DNA from 4 places in the Mixta hanseatica genome. Region 2 is predicted to be linked to each of the others. Evidence: predicted binding sites of a transcription regulator. Region 2 holds the regulator's gene; each other region holds the start of a gene.

Region 1 (5,544 bases), 1.9 Mb from region 2:
CGCGGCGGTGCCCTGAATATCATCATTAAAGCAGCACAGCTGATCGCGGTAGCGCTCCAGCAGCGGCATGGCGTTTTTCTGCGCGAAATCTTCAAACTGCAGCAGTACGTTTGGCCAGCGGCTGCGCACCGCCTGGATAAACTCATCGACAAAGCGGTCATACTCTTCGCCGGTAATACGCGGATGACGCCAGCCCATATAGAGCGGATCGTTCAGCAGCTGCTGGTTATTGGTACCGACATCCAGCACCACGGGTAGCGTGTAGGCCGGGCTGATGCCGCCGCAGGCGGTGTAGAGCGATAGCTTACCGATAGGAATGCCCATGCCGCCGATGCCCTGGTCGCCCAGGCCGAGGATACGCTCGCCGTCGGTGACCACGATCACTTTCACGTTCTGCTTGGTGGCGTTCTGCAGCATATCTTCAATGCTGGCGCGGTTCGGGTAAGAGATAAACAGACCGCGCGCGCGGCGATAGATTTCCGAGAAATGTTCGCAGGCGGCGCCTACCGTCGGGGTGTAAATGATCGGCATCATCTCTTCCAGATGATTGTCGAGCAGACGATAGAATAGCGTTTCGTTAGTATCCTGAATATTGCGCAGGTAGACATGCTTATCGTTATTGTTTTTGAAATCCTGGAACTGACGCCAGGCGCGCTCCGCCTGTTCCTCAATGGTTTCCACGGTTTCTGGCAGCAGGCCGTTGAGGTTAAAGTCGTTACGCTCTTCAATGGTAAAGGCGCTGCCTTTGTTCAGTAGCGGGAATTCCAGCAGAATGGGACCAGCGTAAGGAATATAAAGCGGACGTTTACTCTCGTAATCGAGTTCCATGCGGTGTTTGCTCCGGTTGCAGGCACGTTCTCTCTGGAAGTGGCCAGTGTTTTTATCACGATAAGGGTGCCACGATCCTAAGAAAATTCTCGCAGAAGTACAGCTTTTGTTAACCTTCGATAACAAAAGCTGACACTTACCAGCAGGCGTTACGCTTTTTGTAGCGTCACGGTGTGCAGCGCAGCGCAGCCCAGCGCCTGCAGAGTGGCGGCGGTGGCGGGCTGCTGTTGCAGGCGCGCATCGGGATGTTCCGCCAGCACGGCGCGGGTAATCTGCTGACAGCTTTCGCCATGCATATTCAACAGGATCAGCGCCGCCTGCAGCGGAGGCAGGCTGGGGTTAAAAGCAGCGTTTTCGATATAGCCGCCGTGATAAATCGCGCCGCTGGCGCTTTCCAGCGCGACGCCGCTGTGCGCCTGACTGTAGGGCGCATGGCTGCGGTTGGCGGCGGCGATGGCTGCCTGCGTCAGGGTATCGCCTGACAGCGCGAAGCCGTGATCCACCTCATCCATCACCAGCGTCGAGATATGCAAATCCCGTGGGCCGAACGAGTCCGGCAGATAGTCGGCCAGCGTTGCGACCGGACGGTCAGGCAAACTAATGCGCAGCGCCGTGCCGCTGTTCAGTTCGTTCATAAACTGACGGCAGTGGCCGCAGGGCGTGTAGTTGACCGTGATAGTTTGCAGGCCGCGTTCGCCGCGCAGCCAGGCATGCGTCACCGCGCTTTGCTCGGCGTGTACTGTCTGCTGCATGGTGGCGCCGCTAAATTCCATATTGGCGCCGAAATACCAGTGCCCGCTGATGCCGCGTGCCACCGCGCCAACGTCAAACCGCGACAGTGGCGTCACGGCGCAGGCGGCAGCCAGCGGCAGCAGCGCCAGCGCTAAGGCGTCGGCATCCATTCCGCTCTGCTGGCATAAGTCGTTAACCTGGTCGGGGGTAAAAAAGGCGGCAAAATCTTCAGCGTCAAGAATTGGAAGCAGGGCGGCCTGAAGATCGGCCGCTAAGTCGGCAAAGGCCGGACGAAAACGTGGATGCATTGCATGCCTCTTATAAAAGGGATAGCCCAAAATTGTAAAGCACCGCCAAGGGGTTATATGTGATCTGTGTCGCTACGGCAATGCAATCTATGAAATGAAATTACAATTTGCGCGATCTCTCGCAACTTTTAACCAAAAATCGCCAGCAGCACGGGAAAAAGAAACGGCGCCAGCAGCGAAGTAATGATGCCGCAGATCACCAGCGCCAGCGAGCTGAACGCCCCTTCCTGATAGTCCATTTCGGCGCAGCGCGCCGTGCCAAGCGCATGCGACGCGTTGCCGATCGCCAGCCCGCGCGAGGCTTTGGTTCTAATGCGCATCAGGTTAAGCAGCATATGACCGAATACCGCGCCCAGGACGCCGGCAATCAGCACGCAGATAGCGCTGATGGCCGGAATGCCATGCAGCGAGGCGGAAACCGCCATGGCAATCGGCGTAGTGACCGATTTCGGCATAATGGTGGCGGCAATCTCCGGCGTGGCGCCCAGCCACAGCGCGATAGCGGTGCCGGAAACCATGGCGGTAATGCTGCCAATAAAGCAGACGCCGATAATCGATTTCCAGCGGGCGCGAATTTGGTGGATTTGTTCATACAGCGGCAGCGCCAGCGCCACTACCGACGGCTGTAACAGACTATTAAGGATTTCACTGCCCTGAAAGTAACGCGCGTAGGGCATATTGATCAGCAGCAGCAGCGGGATAATCACCGCCATTGAGATCAATAGCGGATTAAACAGGGAAATTTTTACCCGCGCCGCCAGCCAGCGGGCGGAAAAAAACACCGCCAGCGTCAGCGGCAACGACCACCACATATCACTCATCTTTATTTTCCCCGACGATGGGTTTGCTGTGCAGACGATGCGAACTGTAGCCGACGATCATTAATACCAGCATGGTGCTGAGCACGCAGGAAACCATAATGGGCCCGAACTGGGCGCTGAGAATATCGGTGTAGTTCATGACGCCGACGCTGATCGGTACAAACAGCAGCGCCATATAGCGGATGATCAGGTAACAGCCGGGCTTTACCCAGTTCACCGGAACAATTTGAAAACCCAACAGCAGAAAGAGGATCAGCATCCCGATAATACTGCCGGGGATCACGATGGGCAGCAGAGAGGAAATGCCGATACCGGCATACAGGCAGAGATAAATAATGATGAAGGCGCGCAGATAGCGCCAGCAGGCAGACAGCACGACTGACATGGCAGACTCCTGTGGTTAGCGCCGATAATCATACGCTGAAACCCCGATTCGTGCTACCGGTCACATTTATCTGACAGGGCGGCAAGCGGCCTGGCAAAAGCGTAAAACGTCCCGCGCGATGGAGAGCGCGGGACAAGTCATCAGGGATGACGTTTTATGCCTTTTTACGATCGGCTGGCAGGCCGATCACAGAAAGCTTATTTAACCGGCATACCCGGCTGTGCGCCGTCCGCGCCGAGGATAAACAGATCTTTACCGCCCGGGCCTGCTGACAGCACCATGCCTTCCGATACGCCAAAACGCATTTTACGCGGCGCCAGATTAGCCACGATGATGGTATGACGGCCAACCAGCACCGCAGGATCCGGATAGGCCGCGCGGATGCCGGAGAAGATCTGACGGGTTTCACCGCCCACATCCAGCACCAGACGCAGTAGCTTATCGGAACCTTCAACCAGCTCGGCGGTTTTAATCAGCGCCACGCGCATGTCCACTTTGGCAAAATCATCGATGGTAATGGTATCCGCGATCGGATCGTCCGCCAGCGGGCCGGTAACCGCCGGTTTCGCTGCGGCAGCGGCATCCTCTTTCGAGGCTTCAATCAATGCGTTAACTTTCGGCATCTCAATACGGCTGTAGAGCGCTTTAAACGGTGCGACTTCATGATCCAGCAACGGCGTAGCGATAGCATCCCACTGCAGTTCGGTTTTCAGGAAGCTCTCGACACGCTCGCTCAGAGAAGGCAGCACCGGCTTCAGCCAGGTCATCAGCACGCGGAACAGGTTAATGCCCATGGTGCAGATGGCCTGCAGATCGGCATCGCGCCCTTCCTGCTTCGCCACCACCCACGGCGCCTGCTCGTCAACATAGCGGTTCGCCACGTCTGCCAGCGCCATAATTTCACGGATCGCCCGGCCATATTCACGGCTGAGCCAGGCGTCGCCGATGCTTTCAGCGGCATCGGTAAAGGTTTTATACAGCGCAGGATCGGCCAGATGGTCCGCCAGCTTGCCGCCGAAACGCTTGGCGATAAAGCCGGCGTTGCGCGAAGCCAGGTTAACCACTTTATTAACGATATCGGCATTAACGCGCTGGACAAAATCTTCCAGATTAAGGTCGATATCATCGATGCGTGAAGAGAGCTTGGCCGCATAGTAATAGCGCAGGCTGTCGGCATCCAGATGCTCAAGCCAGGTGCTGGCCTTGATAAAGGTGCCGCGCGATTTAGACATCTTGGCGCCGTTTACCGTTACGTAGCCGTGAACAAACAGGTTGTTCGGCTTACGGAAGTTGCTGCCTTCCAACATCGCCGGCCAGAACAGGCTGTGGAAGTAAACAATATCCTTACCGATAAAGTGATACAGCTCGGTGGTGGAATCTTTCTGCCAGTACTCGTCAAAATTCAGATCGCCGCGCTTATCGCACAGGTTTTTGAACGAGCCCATATAGCCGATTGGCGCATCCAGCCAAACGTAGAAATATTTACCCGGGGCGCCCGGAATTTCAAAACCGAAGTAGGGGGCATCGCGCGAGATATCCCACTGCTGCAGGCCCGATTCAAACCACTCCTGCATCTTATTCGCTACCTGCTCCTGCAGCGCGCCGGAGCGGGTCCAGGCCTGCAGCATTTCGCTGAAGGAGGGAAGATCGAAGAAGAAATGCTCTGAATCGCGCATCTCCGGCGTCGCGCCGGAGACCACCGATTTCGGATCGATCAGCTCGGTCGGGCTATAGGTCGAGCCGCACACTTCACAGTTATCGCCATACTGGTCCGGCGCTTTACATTTCGGACAGGTGCCTTTAACAAAGCGATCCGGCAGGAACATGCCTTTTTCCGGGTCGAACAGCTGGGAGATGGTGCGGTTTTTAATAAAACCGTTCTCTTTCAGCCGGGTGTAGATCAGCTCCGACAGCTCGCGGTTCTCATCGCTGTGCGTAGAGTGGTAGTTATCGTAGCTGATATTAAAGCCAGCGAAATCTTTCTGATGCGCCTGACTCATCTCAGCAATCATCTGCTCAGGCGTAATACCCATCTGCTGCGCTTTCAGCATAATCGGGGTGCCGTGCGCGTCGTCGGCACAAATGAACCAAACCTGATTGCCGCGCATTCGTTGGTAACGGACCCAAATATCAGCCTGAATGTGCTCCAGCATATGGCCGAGATGGATAGGGCCATTAGCGTACGGCAGAGCGCACGTTACCATTATTTTTTTCGCGACTTGAGTCATAGCGGGACTTATTTCTTCTGGTTAAAAAGGGCTTTAGATGGTAACCGAAAGCCCGACCTGCCGTAAACAAAGGGATTTCGCGCGTTGTCAGGCAAATACGCTTTGCCCAGGCTTCTGGTATGCTTAGACACATCGACTTATAGCCGGAAAACGCACAAGCAAGCGCGGCGCCAGGCCGGTTATAAAACCATCTGAACCACAAGGAGAAGGGATGAGTACACACTCCCAGGGGGCCTTATCGC
Region 2 (5,544 bases):
GGTACAGAGCGGAATGGGACGCAGCGGTAAGCTGTTTGCCTATCAGCATTACGGCGTGCAGCCCGATATCCTGACCTCGGCGAAAGCATTAGGCGGCGGCTTTCCGATTAGCGCCATGCTGACTACCAACGAGATCGCCTCGGCGATGGCGCCGGGCGTCCACGGCACTACCTATGGCGGTAATCCGCTGGCCTGCGCCGTGGCGGAAGCAGCGTTGGATACGATCAATACGCCATGGGTACTGGACGGCATTGAACAGCGGCGTCAACGTTTTGTTGAGGCGCTGGAAGCGATTAACGCCAAACTGGATCTGTTCAGCGAAATTCGCGGTAAGGGATTGCTGATCGGGGCGGAGCTTCAGCCGCAGCATAAGGGCAAAGCGCGCGATATTCTTAACGCCGCTGCGGCCGAAGGGCTGATGATTTTAACTGCGGGCAGCGATGTGCTGCGCTTTGCGCCTTCGCTGGTTATTCCGCTGGCGGATATTGGCGAGGGTATGGCGCGTCTGGCCAGGGCCGCCGATAAGGTGTTGAATCCGGCCTGATTCAGGGGCGCGCCCGCGGCAAGGGCGCGCTTATCTTTTCCGTAGGCGGCGCACCAGCCATTTGCCATGGTGCGGCCGCTGGCTCCATGCCAGTGACGAAATAGTATGCATCACGGAAAGGTGCTCAAGGATACGCTTTACGTGGCGCTCCATAATGGTTGTCGGCCCTTCCTGATTGTCTGATTGCGCTTCCAGAATATTGGTCTGCTGGCCAGGTCCGTCGTAGGCCAGCCGCTGCTGGCAGCGCTGCAGCGCAATTTCGCACGATTGCAGATAGCTTTGCGCCAGCGTAGGAGGCAGCATGGTGTGCTCGCGCGCCAGAATGGTCATCGCGTTAATATGCTCAACAATAAACTGGCTGTGCGTGACCCAAAGTTTCATATCCTTCAGATATCGCGTATTAAAGGCGGGTTCCTGCATCGCCTGACTCAGGGAATTAAACAGCGCGTTGTGCGCCTGATTCACCCGTACCCGCTGCCAGGCCAGCTTCTGCGGCGACGCCTCATTTCCCAGCAGCATTTGTAACGCTTCCTGATAGGCTTCCAGTGCATCATGCGCATTCTGCCGCAATAGCCCGCTTTGCCATTGCGGCCATAGCCAGACCATGCCGCCAAAAGCGATGCAACACCCCATCAGCGTATCCATCAGGCGCGGCAGCAGAAAATGCGCGCCGTTCAGCGACAGCAGCTGCAGTGAATAGACGCCGGTAAGGGTAAAACCGATGGTCGCCCAGCCATAATATTTACGGATAAACAGATAGCTGACCAGAGTAATCGCCAACATGATCACCAGCACTAATGACTCCGGCACCGCAAAGTGCAGCGCTGCCGCGGCAATAATCAACCCGGCCAGCGTACCGAGCGCTCGGTGTTGGATACGCACGCGCGTGGCGCTGTAGCCGTTCTGGCTGACAAACATAATCGTCATTAAAATCCACCACGGCTTCGGCACGTTAAAGGTTAGCGCCAGCACGCTGCCGAACACCAGCATCACCGCAAAGCGTGCCGCGGTACGCAGGGCAGAGGATTTCAGTGACAGATAGCTGCGCAGGGCGGGAAGCAGCGGCAGCTGACGCTGGCGATCGGCCATCAGGTCGCGTCGATAGAGCGGACGTTGAGTACGCAGCACACGGGCGATGCGGCTGAAATGGTAATAACAGAAGTGGCCGACCGGATTTTCCGGATGCTGACGCGCAATTTTTTCCAGACCCAGCAGCGGCTTTTCCATTGTGAAACGTGACGGCAGCCGATGATAAAGCAGGTCGTCCGCCAGTTCGCGCAGCCGTGCGGCAATAGTTTGTGCATTCCAGCGGATCACCGCTTCCGCATGGCTTTGCTCTACCAGCTTTTGTACTTCCTGCGGCTGATGCAGGCTGACAGCGATATGCTCCTGCAGATCGAGCGCGACCTGAAACGCACGCATCAGATGGCGATGGCTGTGATCGCGGTTGGCGGCCAGCATATGCATTTGCTGATAACAGGTATTAATCAGATCGACGGCTTTTTGCTGACGCGCCAGCAGCGGCGGCAGCGCTTTTTCCGGATCGGTAAGCTGCGTTAGCAGGGTATATTTCGCTTCGCAGTAATCCGCCAGTTCGTGGTACAGCAGGCTGAGCGTTTCGCGCATAGGCTGCTCTTTCCACAGCCGGAACCAGAACCAGTTAAACAGCCCATACCAGAAGGTGCCGCCGATATAGAGCAGCGGCGGTCCCCAGATGGGCATATTGCCCACCAGACCGAGGGTAAAAATGGCGGCAATCAATGAAGCGGGCAGCAGGCGGGCATGAAGCGGACCGATTTCCCCGGTCACGCCCAGTACTAACGCCATGGCGAACAGCGTAACGGGTAGCGGCACCTGCTGTAACGATAGCCATTGAAGCAGGAAACTGCTAAAAGCAAACAGCGCACCGCCAACGATAAGGCGCTTAAAGAAACGCCGATGCGGCGTATCCAGACCGGCAATATTGCAGCAGGCGGGAACCAGCGAGAAGAGTAGCCCTTTTTGTAAATCGCCCAGCAACCAGCCAAAGGCTACCGGTAAACAGAGCACCAGCGTTTGACGCAGCGCGTAGTTCACTTCGGGATGGTAAATAATTCTCCGCCACATACTACATCACCAAAATAGACACGGCGTGATGCCAGGCATCACGCCGTGTCTTCAGCGTAGCTTAACGGGTGCCGTAAACGACAATCGTTTTACCGTGCGCGGAGATCAGATTTTGATCTTCCAGCATTTTCAGAATACGACCTACCGTCTCGCGTGAGCAGCCAACGATCTGGCCGATCTCCTGACGGGTAATCTTGATTTGCATCCCGTCCGGGTGCGTCATCGCATCCGGCTGTTTGGCAAGGTTAAGCAGCGTTTGGGCAATGCGGCCGGTAACGTCAAGGAAAGCTAAATTGCCTACTTTCTCTGAAGTTACCTGTAGGCGACGCGCCATCTGTGAAGAGAGACGCATCAAAATGTCAGGATTCACCTGAATCAGCTGACGGAATTTTTTGTACGAAATTTCGGCTACTTCACAGGCGGTTTTCGCTCGTACCCATGCACTACGTTCCTGGCCTTCTTCAAACAGGCCAAGCTCGCCAATGAAATCACCCTGGTTAAGATAGGAAAGGATCATCTCTTTGCCTTCTTCATCCTTGATCAGTACCGCAACCGCACCTTTTACGATGTAATAGAGCGTCTCGGCCTTTTCACCCTGATGAATCAACGTGCTTTTTGATGGATATTTGTGAATATGGCAATGTGACAGGAACCATTCGAGTGTAGGGTCTGTTTGCGGTTTGCCGAGAACCATTCGCTATTATCCTCTGTTGTAATCGTGCCCTAAATACAGGGGGCAGTTTTCCCTGTCAGGCGTTGAAATCTTCAAGCGTTTCCTGCTGGAAATTATGCAGGCAACTGCGAGGCTTAAGGGCGTGCAGTCGTCCCGTTCTCGTTTCATCGAACGAAAATATTACAGCTTTGTTTGTAGCACAGCTTTATCTTACTGTCTCCTGTTGTCTCGCTTCAGCTTGTGCTGAATCGGACAATTGCCGTTTAGCTGTTGAAAGCCCAGGCAGGCAATTCGCTTACTTATCTGAAGACAGAGAATAGGCAGATTATTCGATTTTTTTGCCTTCAATCAGGCGTTTCACTAACGGCAGCATAATCAATTCCATTGCCAGCCCCATTTTCCCGCCGGGCACCACCAACGTATTGATATGTGAAATAAACGAACCCTGCAGCATCGCCAGAAGATAGGGGAAATCAATATCTTCCAGGCCGCGGAAATGGATTACTACAAAGCTTTCATCCAGCGAGGGGATCGCGCGCGCGGCAAAGGGATTCGACGTGTCCACGGTGGGCACGCGCTGAAAGTTGAGATGGGTGCGGGAAAATTGCGGCGTGATGTAGTTAATATAATCTTCCATTGAGCGCACCACCGAATCCATTACCGCTTCGCGTGAGTGGCCGCGTTCGCTGGTATCGCGTACCAGTTTTTGAATCCACTCCAGATTGACGATAGGCACCACGCCAACCAGCAAATCCACCTTTTCCGCCACGTTATGCTGTGGCGTGACGACGCCGCCGTGCAACCCTTCATAAAACAGGATATCCGTGGGTTCCGGCAGCGGCTGCCACGGCGTAAAGGTGCCGGGCACCTGATTCCACGGCACCGCTTCGTCATAGGTATGCAGATATTTACGCGACTGGCCGCGGCCGCTTTCGCCATATTCAACAAAGGTCTGTTCCAGCAGGCCGAAGTCGTTGGCCTCCGGTCCGAAGTAGCTGATGTGCCGGCCCAGATCGCGCGCCTTGCGGATCGCCATATCCATTTCCGGGCGCGTATAGCGATGGAAACTGTCACCTTCCAGCTCGGCAGCGTGCAGGTTAAGCTGCTGAAAAATTTTACGAAAGGCAAGACTGGTGGTGGTGGTTCCCGCTCCGCTGGAGCCGGTCACCGCGATAATCGGATGTCTGGCTGACATAAATACTCTCTGGGTAAAATCGGGCGATGAGCATTGTTAACACGTTTCGGCCTGCAGTGTCATTACCGTGCGCGCCCGTCACCACCTGTTAATGTGACAGGCCGCACAGAGCGAGCCGCAGCGCTATTCGCCGCGAAACTGCCCGCGCGGCATAATGTTTACCGTTTCATGCAGCTCCGACCAGACCAGCACGGCTTCGCCGCTTTTCAGCTGGCGACGGACATCTTCCACCTTTTCCGCCAGCGAACGTTCCTGCTCGCCATAGTCGGTGCCCTCGCGCAGCACGAAAGCTTCAATCAGGTTATCCAGGGTTTCCGGAGAGAGATCTTGCCAGGGAATAATCACAGCTTAGTTATCCAGATAAGGTGATAGCCATTGCGGAATACGCTGCTCCAGCCACATTTGCGGACGGCGCAACGTCCCGCCGACAAAACCGACATGGCCGCCATATTCCGTCAGTTGATATTCAATGTTAGCAGGTAACCGCGTTAGATCGGGAATCACCTCATCGGTCATAAATGGATCGTCCTTAGCGTGAATAATTAACAGCGGTTTACGTACGTCGGGCAGCAGCGGCATGGCGCTGGCGCGCCGATAATAATCACCGGCATCGGCGAAACCGTGAGCGCGCGCGGTGATCGCATCATCGAAATCACGCAGGCGCTTTAGCGCCTCCAGCTGCGGCAGGTCAATCGGCAGCGTGCCGGGCCAGGCCTGTAGCTTGCGCCGGGCATTAAGCTTGAGCTGGCCTAACAAATAGCGCTGATAGACGCGGGAGAATCCCTGTTCAAGCTTAGCGCTACAGGGTTCCAGCATCAGCGGCGCAGAGACGGCAACGGCGGCATCCAGCGGACAGTCATCGCCCTGCTGACCCAGCAAGCAGGCCAGCATATTGCCGCCCAGCGAGACGCCGACCGCGGCCGTCGGCGCATGGCCCAGCGTGGTTTGCAGCCAGCGTAAAAAATAGCTGGCATCTTCGGTTTCTCCTGAATGATAGATGCGGCCCATGCGGTTGGGGACGCCGCT
Region 3 (5,544 bases), 1.7 Mb from region 2:
GAACGATGCGCCAGCGCATCCTGCTGCTCGCGACTGATGCCATGTCTTTTGGCCATCTGTTCTGCGGTATCGCCCATACGCAGTCCGGTAGAGTACTCTGCCACCGCAGGCGGCACCGGCAACAGATCGCGCGGACGCAGCTGGCTGAACAGCTTAAGTTTTTTACTCAGGGTACGGGCTTTATTGAGATCGACCAGCGTTCTGCCCAGCTTTTTACTGACGCCAATCGGCAATACGGAGGAGGAGTCGGCGCCGCCGGCGATGCCCGCGCGCACGTTGCCTGCCAGCAGGCTTTCCGCCAGGTTAGCCACCGCCTGAAAGCTGGTGGCGCAGGCGCGGCTGACGCTGTAGGCATCGGTCTGCACGTTAAGCCCGCTGCTTAATACGATTTCGCGCGCGATATTGGGCGCTTCCGGCATCTGAATAACCTGACCGAAAACCAGCTGTTCGATAATGTCCGCCGGGATTTCGCTGCGGGCCATCAGTTCGCTGACCACCATCCGGCCCAGTTCGACTGCCGGAATACCGTGCAGCGCCGTCGCCTGGCGGGCAAAAGGGGTGCGAAGACCGTGGGTAATGGCGATGCGATCGCCCTGACGCGTCAGCAAAGGAAGCGCTCTGCTCATTATTCTCACCTGTTAACCGCGACCGCAGCATCATTGCCAAAGAGGTCAGACCTGCACAGTGTAATCAGTTTGTTAAAGGGTGCCAGCGGCGCAGCCGGAAAATGAGAGCAGCGACACAGTTGCCGCAAAGAAGAAATAAGCCCCGCAAGGCCATGGAGGAAATAAAGCAAGAAAAACGGCCATGCCGTTGTCGGAAAAGAATAAATAAAAGCGTAAGCCCGACGCCGGGCAGGAAGAAAGTCGGCGCGCTGTTTTGCGCCGACGGGCAGAACTTAGCGCAGACCGAGCTGGAAAATCAGGGTTTCTGCCTGGCAACTAAAGGTAAAGTCGACATTAAGACGCACGCCGTCCGGCTGCTCAGTAAACGTCGGGGCGATAACGCAGGGTTCAGATTCCACGCTGCGCGCTTTTTCAGTGAGCGAGGCCAGCATCGTTTCTGCCTGCTGACGGTTATCAAACAGACGTGACCAGGACGCTGTGCAGTCACTGTTATCCATTACGGTACCGACATCAACGCAGCAGCAGGCCGCTGTTTCGTTAGCGCTACATTTATTTAAAGCATCACTCATCGCTCTCTCCCACTATGCTATTTAAACAGCCAATATTAACTGTCCGCTATTTTACCCTGCCTTTTAATCCGCACTAAGTTATGTGAACGCAATCACGAATAATATTGATCTGACGCAGGTTAACCTCGCGGGCGATGCAGGAAAGCGCTTTTTTTTGTTAAGCGGATCTTATTTTACCGATCACTTTTGAAATATTTAAAAAACAATATTGCAACATATACACAGGTCGGACCTATACTGTGCGCACTGGTCTGATTTGTCCGTTGTATTTCAGCCCCTACAATCCCCGGCTCCTTGTTACTTGATGTAACAGATTTTATAAAAATCACATAATGAGGTTGTGGTCATGAACCATAAAAACCTGTGTGCAAAGTCAGCTTTGGCAGTTGCAGTGGCAATCGCTTCCTCAAATCTTTATGCAGCGGGCTTTCAGCTCAATGAATTCTCCTCGATTGGTTTGGGCCGCTCTTATTCCGGCGAGGGCGCCATGGGCGATACGGCAGCCTCCGCCAGCCGTAACCCAGCGACCATGGCATTAATGGATCGTCCGATGTTTTCTATCGGCGCGGTATTTATCGATCCCGATGTTAATATTGACGGTGACAGCGGCGCGGGTAATAGCCTGCGTGCGAACAATATCGCCCCAACCCAATGGGTGCCGAATATCCATTATGTGCAGCCGATTAATGATCAGTGGTGGGTGGGCGCCTCCGCGACCACTAATTACGGCCTGGCGACTGAATTTAATAATGATTACGCAGGCGGCGCTTTCGGCGGCAAAACCGATCTGCTGACCACTAACCTTAATCTCAGCACCGCCTGGCGCATGAATGAGCACTTCAGCTTCGGTGTCGGTTTCGATGCGGTTTATGCCCGCGCGAAAATCGAACGCTATATGGGCGAGCTTGGCGGCCTGCTGCCTGCTGCCGGCCTGCCTGCCGCTGCTGCCGATACGCAGATTGCCCACCTGAAAGGCGATGAGTGGGGCTACGGCTGGAACGCCGGTATTTTATATGAGGTGGATGAAAACAACCGCTTCGGTCTGAGCTACCGTTCTGAAGTGAAAATTGATTTCGATGGCGATTATAAAAGTTCTATCCCTTCACAGCTGAATCCGATTATCGGCGGCGCGGGACTGGATCTGCCGTACGGCACCAGCGGCAATACCATTCCGGGCGCGCTAACGCTGAATCTGCCGGAAATGTGGGAGATCTCAGGCTATCATAAGGTCGCTCCGCAGTGGGCGGTGCACTACAGTCTGGCCTATACCAGCTGGAGCCAGTTCCAGGAGCTGAAAGCCACCGGCAGCAACGGGCAACAGCTGTTCTATAAAGATGAAAGCTATCGCGATGCTTACCGCATTGCGCTCGGCACCACTTATTTCTATGACGATCACTGGACTTTCCGCACCGGTATCGCCTTTGATGACAGCCCGGTTCCGGCCGATAAACGCTCTATTTCGATCCCGGATCAGGATCGTCTGTGGCTGAGCGCCGGCGCCTCGTATGCTTTTAATGAGAATGCGTCGGTGGATGTGGGCGTTTCTTATATGCACGGACAAAAAGTTACGGTGCGCGAGGGTATCGACCCGGTAGCGACCGCGCGCAATGGCGCCGTCACCCCATACGAATTTAATTCCGAAGGTAAAGCCTGGCTGTACGGCGCCAGCTTTAACTACCGCTTCTGATGCCGGATAAAGCGGCGGGAACACCGCCTCTTTATGGCGTTGCCCTGCGCATGCAGCAGAAGCGTTATAAAAAAGGCGGGAATCTCCCGCCTTTTTCTTTGTCGTTACTCGGCGTCTATCTCATCCAGATCGCCCTGAATCGCTTGCGCGTTGGGGTTCTCCTGCGGCTTCAGCTTGCCGCCGTGGGCGAGGAAATCGTGCCGCTGGAAGTAAGCGTTGCGCACGAAAGCGTAAGGGTCGCTGGTATTACGCAAAATCGCATCGGAATCCAGCAGCTGCGCGCGCGTTTCCACGCCCTCCAGCACCCATTTACCCGCCGTCATCGGCCAGCTCAGCCAGCTCAGCACCGGATAGAGCGTATCAAGATAATCACCGCCATCCTCACGTGGCGTAAAGCTGCCGTAGCCTGGCAAAACCACATAAGGACCGTAGCCGACGCCCCAGGTGCCCAGCGTACCGCCAAAGCGTGGCTCCTCTTCACGCGCCAGCTTATCGTTCGCCATACCGGCAACATCGATAAAACCGCCCAGACCCAGAACGGTATTCAGGAAGAAACGGTTAAAGTGAATCATGCCGCGATAGGGATCGCCGCGCAGGAATGAGTTCACCATCGCCGCCGGTTCACTCAGGTTGCCGAGGAAATTACTGACGCCGGTACGCGCCGGCACCGGCACATAGTCGCGCCAGGCGACTGCAACCGGGCGCAACAGGTAAGGGTCCAGCACGTTGTAGTTGAAATCAAACATCGTGCGGTTAAAACCTTCCAGCGGATCGGAACGCCCCTGCGGTTCGTCGTTATGCTGTGAACTGGCGCATCCTGCTAACAAAATAGTTGCCAGCGCCAACCCCGTCAGGCGGAAGTTCATAATTTTCTCCCTGTCTTATTAAGTTTTTACCGCTTCAGGGCTGCTGCTGATTAATTTCAACAGCAAGATGCTGATGACCATCAAAAGGCGTAAGCGCGCTCTCGCCGAACCAGTCTCCAGGCTTGGGAGTCGCGCTGCCGTCGCGCGCAATGCGTACGCGAACTTTAACCTGATGCTGCGCCGAAAGCAGGCGCTCTGGCATCATGGCATTGCTGTCATCCAGCGTCAGCGATAGCGGAAAATGACTCAGCGGCAGTTTCTTTACTGCCACCGGAACCGGTGAAACACCGTCGGAAACAGAAATATACATGACTCCGCCCGGCGGTAACATTTTTTCTGTTGCTTCCGCCAGCGTAATGCGAAGAGAAAGCTGGCTGGTTTGCAGTCCGGCGGCGGTTTTCGCCTGCTGAATACTGCGCTGCACCTGTGCGACTCGCGGATCGTTGGTCGGCAGCTGCGTCAGCATGGTTTGCCAGAAGCTAATCGCCTGCGGGTACTGCTGTTGTTCAAACGCATTAAAGGCGGCCAGGCTCAGCAGACGCACATTTGTCGGCGCCTGCTGCAACATCGCCTTCAGCATCGCCTGCGCTTCTCGATTGTCCTGCGGATCGCTGGAGCGGGTCAGCACTTCAGCATAGCTGAGTTTTACCTCTTCGTTATTCGGCGCCAGCTGCAGCGCACGCTGAAACGCCTCAATGGCGGTCTCGCGATTATCCAGCACCATGCCGATACGCCCCAGCATTAGCCAGTCGCGTAGCTGACCGCTATCCTGCTGCAGCGCGGTACGCAATCCCAGCCCCAGACGCGCCAGCTCCTCCAGCGTCAGCGGCTTCGCCTGCGGATCCAACAGACGCGCGCGCAGCGCTGGATAATCATCCTGAACCTGATGCCAGGCGATCAGACCAGGCAGACCACCGGTTTTCAGATAACAGCCCAGGCTGACTATTACCAGTAACACGGCGCCGGGCAGCAGCACCCAGCGGCTGAGCGGACGCCCCGGCGCGGACGCCGAAGAGGACGGAATATCGGTCAGCAATGTTTGCTGCAGCTCCTGCACCATCGGCTGGCGGGCGGCAATCACGCCCTGCGCCTCATCCTCATCTAACTCATGTAACCGCTGCTGGTAGAAAACTTTATTTAACGTATCGCGATCTACCGACGACGGACGATCGCTGCGCCAGCCTGCGATTAGCAGTAACAGCAGCGCGGCCAACAGCAGACCGGTTATCACTATCCAGAAAAGCGTCATGATGATTTCCTGTCATCGTTCAGCAGTGCATTAAGGCGCTGTTGCTGATCCGCATCCAGCCGCCCGTCAGCCCCAGACGGGCGACGGCTGCGCAGAAAAATCACCAGCGCCCCGGCAAGAATAAACAGCAGCGGCCCCGCCCACAGGATCAGCGTCGATGGCATGACCGGCGGCTGATAGGTCACAAAATTGCCGTAGCGGTCGACCATATATTGCGTAATTTGATCTTTGTTCTGGCCCTGCTTCAGCAGTTGATAAACCTTCTGGCGCATATCTGCCGCAATCATCGCATTAGAGTCGGCAATGCTGTTATTTTGACATTTCGGGCAGCGCAGCGAGGCGGTTAGCTCGCGGTACTGCTGCTCCTGCGCGGCAGAATCAAATTGCCAGGTTTCGATCGCCGCCAGCGCGCTCAGACTGAACAGCAGCCCTGCCAGGATAATGAACAGCTGTTTCATTGTGTCGCCTCCCTGCTATATTTTTGCCACAGCGGCGCTACTTCCCGCTGCCAGACCTGCGCATTAAGATCGCCCGCGTGGCGATAACG
Region 4 (5,544 bases), 700 kb from region 2:
AACGTCACCGGCTGCGACAGCTCCTGTAACCGGAGCTGTAAAACCTTACCATTCAAACGCTGCCGGGCCGCTTTCAGGCCGCGATCGCGATAAAGAATTCGATTTAGTGCGGTCTCCAGACCGGCGGTTAACAGCGGGGTTAACGTCATTCGCTTTCCTGCTTAAAACTTGAACCCACGGTGCAGAGCGACAATTCCGCCCGTCAGGTTGTGATACGAAGTGTTTTCAAAACCGGCATCCATCATCATCGACTTTAACGTCTCCTGATCGGGATGCATGCGGATCGATTCAGCCAGATAACGATAGCTTTCAGCATCTTTCGCTACCAGCTCGCCGATACGCGGCAGCACATGGAATGAATAAGCGTCGTACACTTTGCTCAGAGGTTCCAGTACCGGTTTAGAAAACTCCAGAACCAGCAGACGTCCGCCCGGCTTCAGCACGCGGAACATCGAAGCCAGCGCCTTCTCTTTTTCCGTCACGTTACGCAGACCGAAAGAGATAGTGATGCAATCGAAATAGTTATCCGGGAAAGGCAGCGCTTCCGCATTCGCCTGCACATAATTGACGTTGCCGATGATGCCGCTATTGCGCAGCTTTTCACGGCCCATCTTCAGCATCGAGCTGTTAATATCCGCCAGCACCACCTGACCGGTATCGCCGACCAGACGCGAGAATTTCGCTGTTAAATCGCCAGTGCCGCCGGCCAAATCCAACACGCGCTGCCCACGACGCACGCCGCTGCAGTCAATGGTGAAACGCTTCCAGATACGATGGATACCCATCGACATCAAATCGTTCATCAGATCATATTTGGCGGCAACGGAATGAAATACGCCCGCTACCATGTCCGCTTTTTCGTCTTTTGCTACGGTACGAAAACCGAAATGTGTCGTGTCCCTGGATTCATCTGCCATCTGCTTCACCTGCTCCACAATCAAATATCTTTGCAGTGTAACAGAGTACCCGTAGTCAGGCACGTTAGCCCGGCGTTATTCATCGTTGCCGAATGCTGTCGTGCCACGCCACAGCGCCCTGTTCCGGCGCGCTTTCCGCCCTGTCGCTCTCTGACTCGTCGTTGTCAAGGAGTCCGGCTTCCGGCATCGCCTGTTCCACCAACCCTGGATTAATACTGCGCTTTATTTCCACGCCCAAATGCCGAAAACTTTCGCTTTGGGCAATCAGGTTGCCCCGCCCTTCGGCGAGCTTTTTCATCGCCTGATTATAGCTTTCCTGGGCTCTGTCGAGATGCTGACCCATGCTGGTCATATCATCGACAAACAGCCGCATTTTATCGTATAGCCGCGCCGCGCGATCGGCGATACGCTGCGCGTTGCGGCTCTGATGCTCATAGCGCCAGAGATTATTAATGGTACGCAGCGCCACCAGCAGCGTGGTGGGGCTGACCAGCATAATATTGTGCTTCAATGCCTCGCTAATTAGCTCCGGCTGCCGATCTATCGCCAGTAAAAAGGCCGGTTCGATCGGGATAAACATCAACACATAATCCAGCGATCGTAAACCGGGCAATTGTTGATAATCTTTGCGGCTAAGCAAACGGATGTGGCCGCGAATGGCGGAGATATGTTCGCCGATCGCTTGCTCCCGCGTAACCCCATCGTCGGCGTTAAAGTAGCGCTCATAGGCGACCAGCGTCATTTTAGCGTCGATTACCACATCTTTGCCCTGCGGCAGACGAACAATCACATCCGGCTGCATCCGGCTTTGCGCATCAACCTGAATATTCACCTGCGTTTCATATTCATGTCCGGCGCGCAGGCCAGAGGCTTCCAGCACGCGGCTCAGCACCACCTCGCCCCAGTTACCCTGAGTTTTATTGTCGCCTTTCAGCGCTTTAGTCAGGTTGATCGCTTCCTGCGCCATCTGCGCATTCAGCTGCTGTAAATTACGAATTTCGTGAGCCAGCGTGTGGCGTTCACGCGCTTCCTGACCAAAGCTTTCCTGCACCTGGCGACGAAAACCATCCAGCTGCTCACGCAGCGGCGTAATTAAGCCGTTCAGGCTCTGACGATTCTGCTCATCGACACGACGGCCGCTCTGTTCAAAAATACGGTTGGCGAGGTTTTCAAACTGGGCGCTCAGGCGCTGTTCGCTATTGGCCAGCAGGCGCTGTTTCTCTTCAGCGGCAAGGCGGGTCTCTTCAAGGCGGATAGTCACTTCACGCAGCTCCGCTTCCTGCGCGCTGTTCACTTCCAGCTGATTACGCAGTTCACGGCTAAGCTGTTCACACTCATTACGCCAGTAGTCGAAGTGCTGTAGCTTTTCCTGCGCGGCGGTCAGCGCGCCATGCAGCTGGCGCAGCTCTTTTTCACGCAGCTGCTGTTGCTGTTGCTCTGCCAGACGCTGCTGTTGCTGCTGCGCTGCCTGCTGCTGCGCCTGTTCCAACGCCTGCTCCAGCAGACGGCGATCCGTTTCCTGCGCGGCCAGCTGCCCGGCGAGGCGAAAATGAGCAAACAGCCAGCCTGCCAGCACACCGGCCAACGTAAAAACGATCCCAACGATAAGCGGATTATCCACCGCATCCTCTCCTTCCTGCTACAAACAGAGCAAAGGTAGAGGCGCACTGTATGAATGTCCAGACAAAAAAATGGGCTGGCGACAAGCCAGCCCTGAACGCGATAATCAACCGTCCGCGCAGGCGCCAAAACCGTTAGTCAGGATACGCAAACCATCAGGCCCGGCGCTAAGAAATTACGCCAGCAGACGGCGCGCCGCATCAACCACAATCGCAACCGCATTGCTTTCCGTCTGCTTCATGGTTGCCGCATCCGGGATCTCTTTTTGCGTACGGTTAACGATCACCCCGGCGACCATCCCGGCACGCAAACCCTGGCTGGCGCACATGGTCAACAGCGTCGCGGATTCCATCTCATAGTTCAGTACGCCCATCTGCTGCCACTCCTTCATCGAGCCCTGGAAGCGGTTGACCACCCGACCAGAGAAAGTGTCGTAGCGTTCCTGTCCTGGATAAAAGGTATCTGAAGAGGCGGTAATGCCGATGTGCGGCGTGCTGCCGGCGGCTTTTGCAGCCTCAACCAGCGCGGTGGTGCAGGCGAAATCGGCGACGGCCGGAAATTCCATGGGCGCAAAATGTAAGCTTGCGCCATCCAGGCGTACCGCTGCGGTGGTCACCAGCACATCGCCAACATGAATGTCAGGCTGGATAGCGCCGGTGGTGCCCACACGCAGAAAAGTGCGGATGCCCAGTTGGGCCAGCTCTTCCACCGCGATAGAGGTAGAAGGACCGCCAATACCGGTAGAGCAGACAATTACCGCTTTACCCTCCAGTTCAGCGCGCCAGCTGGTGAACTCACGATGCGAGGCCAGCGGCTGGGGATTATCCATCAGCGCCGCAATTTTTTTTACGCGCTCAGGATCGCCCGGCACAATCGCCAGCGTTGCGCCCTGCAGGTCCGCTTTAGTAAGTCCTAAATGAAACACATCTGACTGGGCCATAACCCCTCCTGAGAAAATTCGTTTAATGGCGCTACTCTACGGCAAGCAAGGCGATAAATATGTGAGATCAATCACCAGAGAAAATGAAAATTACATTTATCTGCAAAATTATCGTGATTAACATCACATTAAATTATTCTGATTCACCGGTTTGCTACAAGTTGCTGTGTGTATTTATCCAGCACAATGTTAAAGAGAAGACGGACATGCAGGCCGGAGCCTTTGGCTGATTTTGGCTATAGTTACCGGATTGCGCTAATAGCAGCACGGAGATAACAATGAAAACCGAAAACGATCTGGGCCCAAAAGAAGGCAATAACGGGTTCGCCCCGGCGGTATCGCCTACGGCCGACAGCACAATTATCACCCATAACGACGCCATTCAGGGCGGCGAAACGACTATTAACACCCAGGGCGAAAATATGCCCGCCTGGTATGCGCGTCCCAAAGAAGCCAACGGCCCGCTGCCGGTGGTACTGGTGGTGCAGGAAATCTTTGGCGTTCATGAACATATCCGTGATATCTGCCGCCGCCTGGCGGCGGAAGGTTATCTGGCGGTGGCTCCGGAGCTCTATTTCCGTCAGGGCGATCCCAGCGACTATAGCGACATCAAGCAGCTGCTGGAAAACCTGGTCAGTAAAGTGCCTGATGCGCAGGTGTTGGCGGATCTCGATCATGTCGCCAACTGGGCGGCGAAACATGGCGGCGATATGCGCAATATGGCGATTACCGGCTTTTGCTGGGGCGGCCGTATTGTCTGGCTGTATGCGGCGCATAATCCGCAGCTGAAAGCGGGGGTCGCCTGGTATGGCCGTCTGGTTGGCGAAAAAACCATGAAACAACCGAAGCATCCAATCGATATTGCCGTTGATCTGAATGCGCCGGTACTGGGTCTGTACGGGGCGAAAGATGACGGTATCCCGCTGGAAAGCGTTGATTCGATGCGGCAGGCGCTGCATGCGGCTAACGCCACGGCGGAAATTATCGTGTATCCGGAAGCGGGACATGCGTTTAACGCCGATTATCGTCCAGGCTATCACGAAGAGTCCGCCAAAGATGGCTGGCAACGGATGCTGGCCTGGTTCCATCAGTATGGCGTGAAGCCTGCCGGCGAATAAAAAAAGGGGCGCGCAGCGCCCCTTTCATCAGGTTCAGGCGAAATCAGAGGCTTTCCGCACGCAGTTTCTGTGCCGCCTGCACCATGTTCGCCAGCGCCAGGCGCGTTTCGGTCCAGCCGCGTGTTTTCAGGCCGCAGTCCGGGTTCACCCACAAACGCTCTACCGGAATACGCTTCGCGGCTTTACGCAACAGCGCTTCCATCCATTCCACATCAGGCACGTTTGGCGAGTGAATGTCATACACGCCCGGGCCGATTTCATTTGGATATTCAAACTCCTCAAAAGATTCCAGCAGTTCCATATCGGAGCGTGACGTTTCGATGGTTATCACATCGGCATCCAGCGCGGCGATAGAATCCATGATGTCGTTAAACTCGCAGTAACACATATGGGTATGGATCTGGGTATCGTCCCGCGCAATCGCGGCGTTAAGACGGAACGCATCCACCGCCCAGGTCAGATAGGCGGCCCAGTCCGATTTACGCAGCGGCAACCCTTCACGCAGTGCCGGCTCATCAATCTGGATGATGCCAATACCTGCTTTTTCCAGATCCTCCACTTCGTCACGCAGCGCCAGGGCGATCTGTTTGGCGATGGTTTCACGTGAAACATCTTCACGTGGGAAGGACCAGCAGAGAATCGTCACCGGGCCGGTCAGCATGCCTTTTACCGGCTTGCTGGTCAGCGACTGCGCATACTTCGCCCACTCAACGGTGATCGGTTGCGGGCGGCTGACATCGCCGATAATGACCGGCGGCTTCACGCAGCGAGAACCGTAGCTCTGTACCCAGCCGTTTTGGGTAAAGACAAAGCCATCCAGATGCTCGCCGAAATATTCCACCATGTCGTTACGCTCGGCTTCGCCGTGCACCAGTACATCCAGGCCCAGACGCTCCTGCTCTGCGATGGCCTGCTTAATATGTTCAGCAATGCCGGTACGGTAGTGATT

What was found. Region 2 encodes CRP, which controls carbon source genes, mostly activating them, when cyclic AMP is high. Its sites were predicted from a motif close to ATGTGANNNNNNTCACAT; they were not measured.
Region 1: cdd (cytidine deaminase) is a predicted target of CRP. The motif match lies at 1,926-1,943, and genes of this name have one in related genera.
Region 3: fadL (long-chain fatty acid transporter FadL) is a predicted target of CRP. The motif match lies at 1,509-1,526, and genes of this name have one in related genera.
Region 4: udp (uridine phosphorylase) is a predicted target of CRP. The motif match lies at 3,589-3,606, and genes of this name have one in related genera.

What each region holds. Positions count from the first base shown of each region.
Region 1 is NZ_CP082904.1:2,792,503-2,798,046, reverse strand. It holds gene K6958_RS13415 (NAD-dependent malic enzyme) at 1-828, opposite strand, end outside; gene cdd (cytidine deaminase) at 978-1,868, opposite strand; gene K6958_RS13405 (CidB/LrgB family autolysis modulator) at 1,997-2,689, opposite strand; gene K6958_RS13400 (CidA/LrgA family protein) at 2,682-3,074, opposite strand; gene metG (methionine--tRNA ligase) at 3,272-5,302, opposite strand; gene apbC (iron-sulfur cluster carrier protein ApbC) at 5,514-5,544, shown strand, end outside.
Region 2 is NZ_CP082904.1:405,094-410,637, forward strand. It holds gene argD (bifunctional acetylornithine/succinyldiaminopimelate transaminase) at 1-544, shown strand, start outside; gene K6958_RS01815 (YccS/YhfK family putative transporter) at 575-2,650, opposite strand; gene crp (cAMP-activated global transcriptional regulator CRP) at 2,712-3,344, opposite strand; gene K6958_RS01825 (phosphoribulokinase) at 3,649-4,518, opposite strand; gene K6958_RS01830 (YheU family protein) at 4,642-4,863, opposite strand; gene K6958_RS01835 (hydrolase) at 4,867-5,544, opposite strand, start outside.
Region 3 is NZ_CP082904.1:2,999,431-3,004,974, forward strand. It holds gene fadI (acetyl-CoA C-acyltransferase FadI) at 1-626, opposite strand, end outside; gene K6958_RS14255 (YfcZ/YiiS family protein) at 899-1,195, opposite strand; gene fadL (long-chain fatty acid transporter FadL) at 1,542-2,882, shown strand; gene mlaA (phospholipid-binding lipoprotein MlaA) at 2,987-3,748, opposite strand; gene ccmI (c-type cytochrome biogenesis protein CcmI) at 3,783-4,997, opposite strand; gene K6958_RS14275 (cytochrome c-type biogenesis protein) at 4,994-5,455, opposite strand; gene K6958_RS14280 (DsbE family thiol:disulfide interchange protein) at 5,452-5,544, opposite strand, start outside.
Region 4 is NZ_CP082904.1:4,009,643-4,015,186, forward strand. It holds gene ubiJ (ubiquinone biosynthesis protein UbiJ) at 1-149, opposite strand, end outside; gene ubiE (bifunctional demethylmenaquinone methyltransferase/2-methoxy-6-polyprenyl-1,4-benzoquinol methylase UbiE) at 162-917, opposite strand; gene rmuC (DNA recombination protein RmuC) at 997-2,538, opposite strand; gene udp (uridine phosphorylase) at 2,713-3,477, opposite strand; gene K6958_RS19010 (dienelactone hydrolase family protein) at 3,756-4,595, shown strand; gene metE (5-methyltetrahydropteroyltriglutamate--homocysteine S-methyltransferase) at 4,639-5,544, opposite strand, start outside.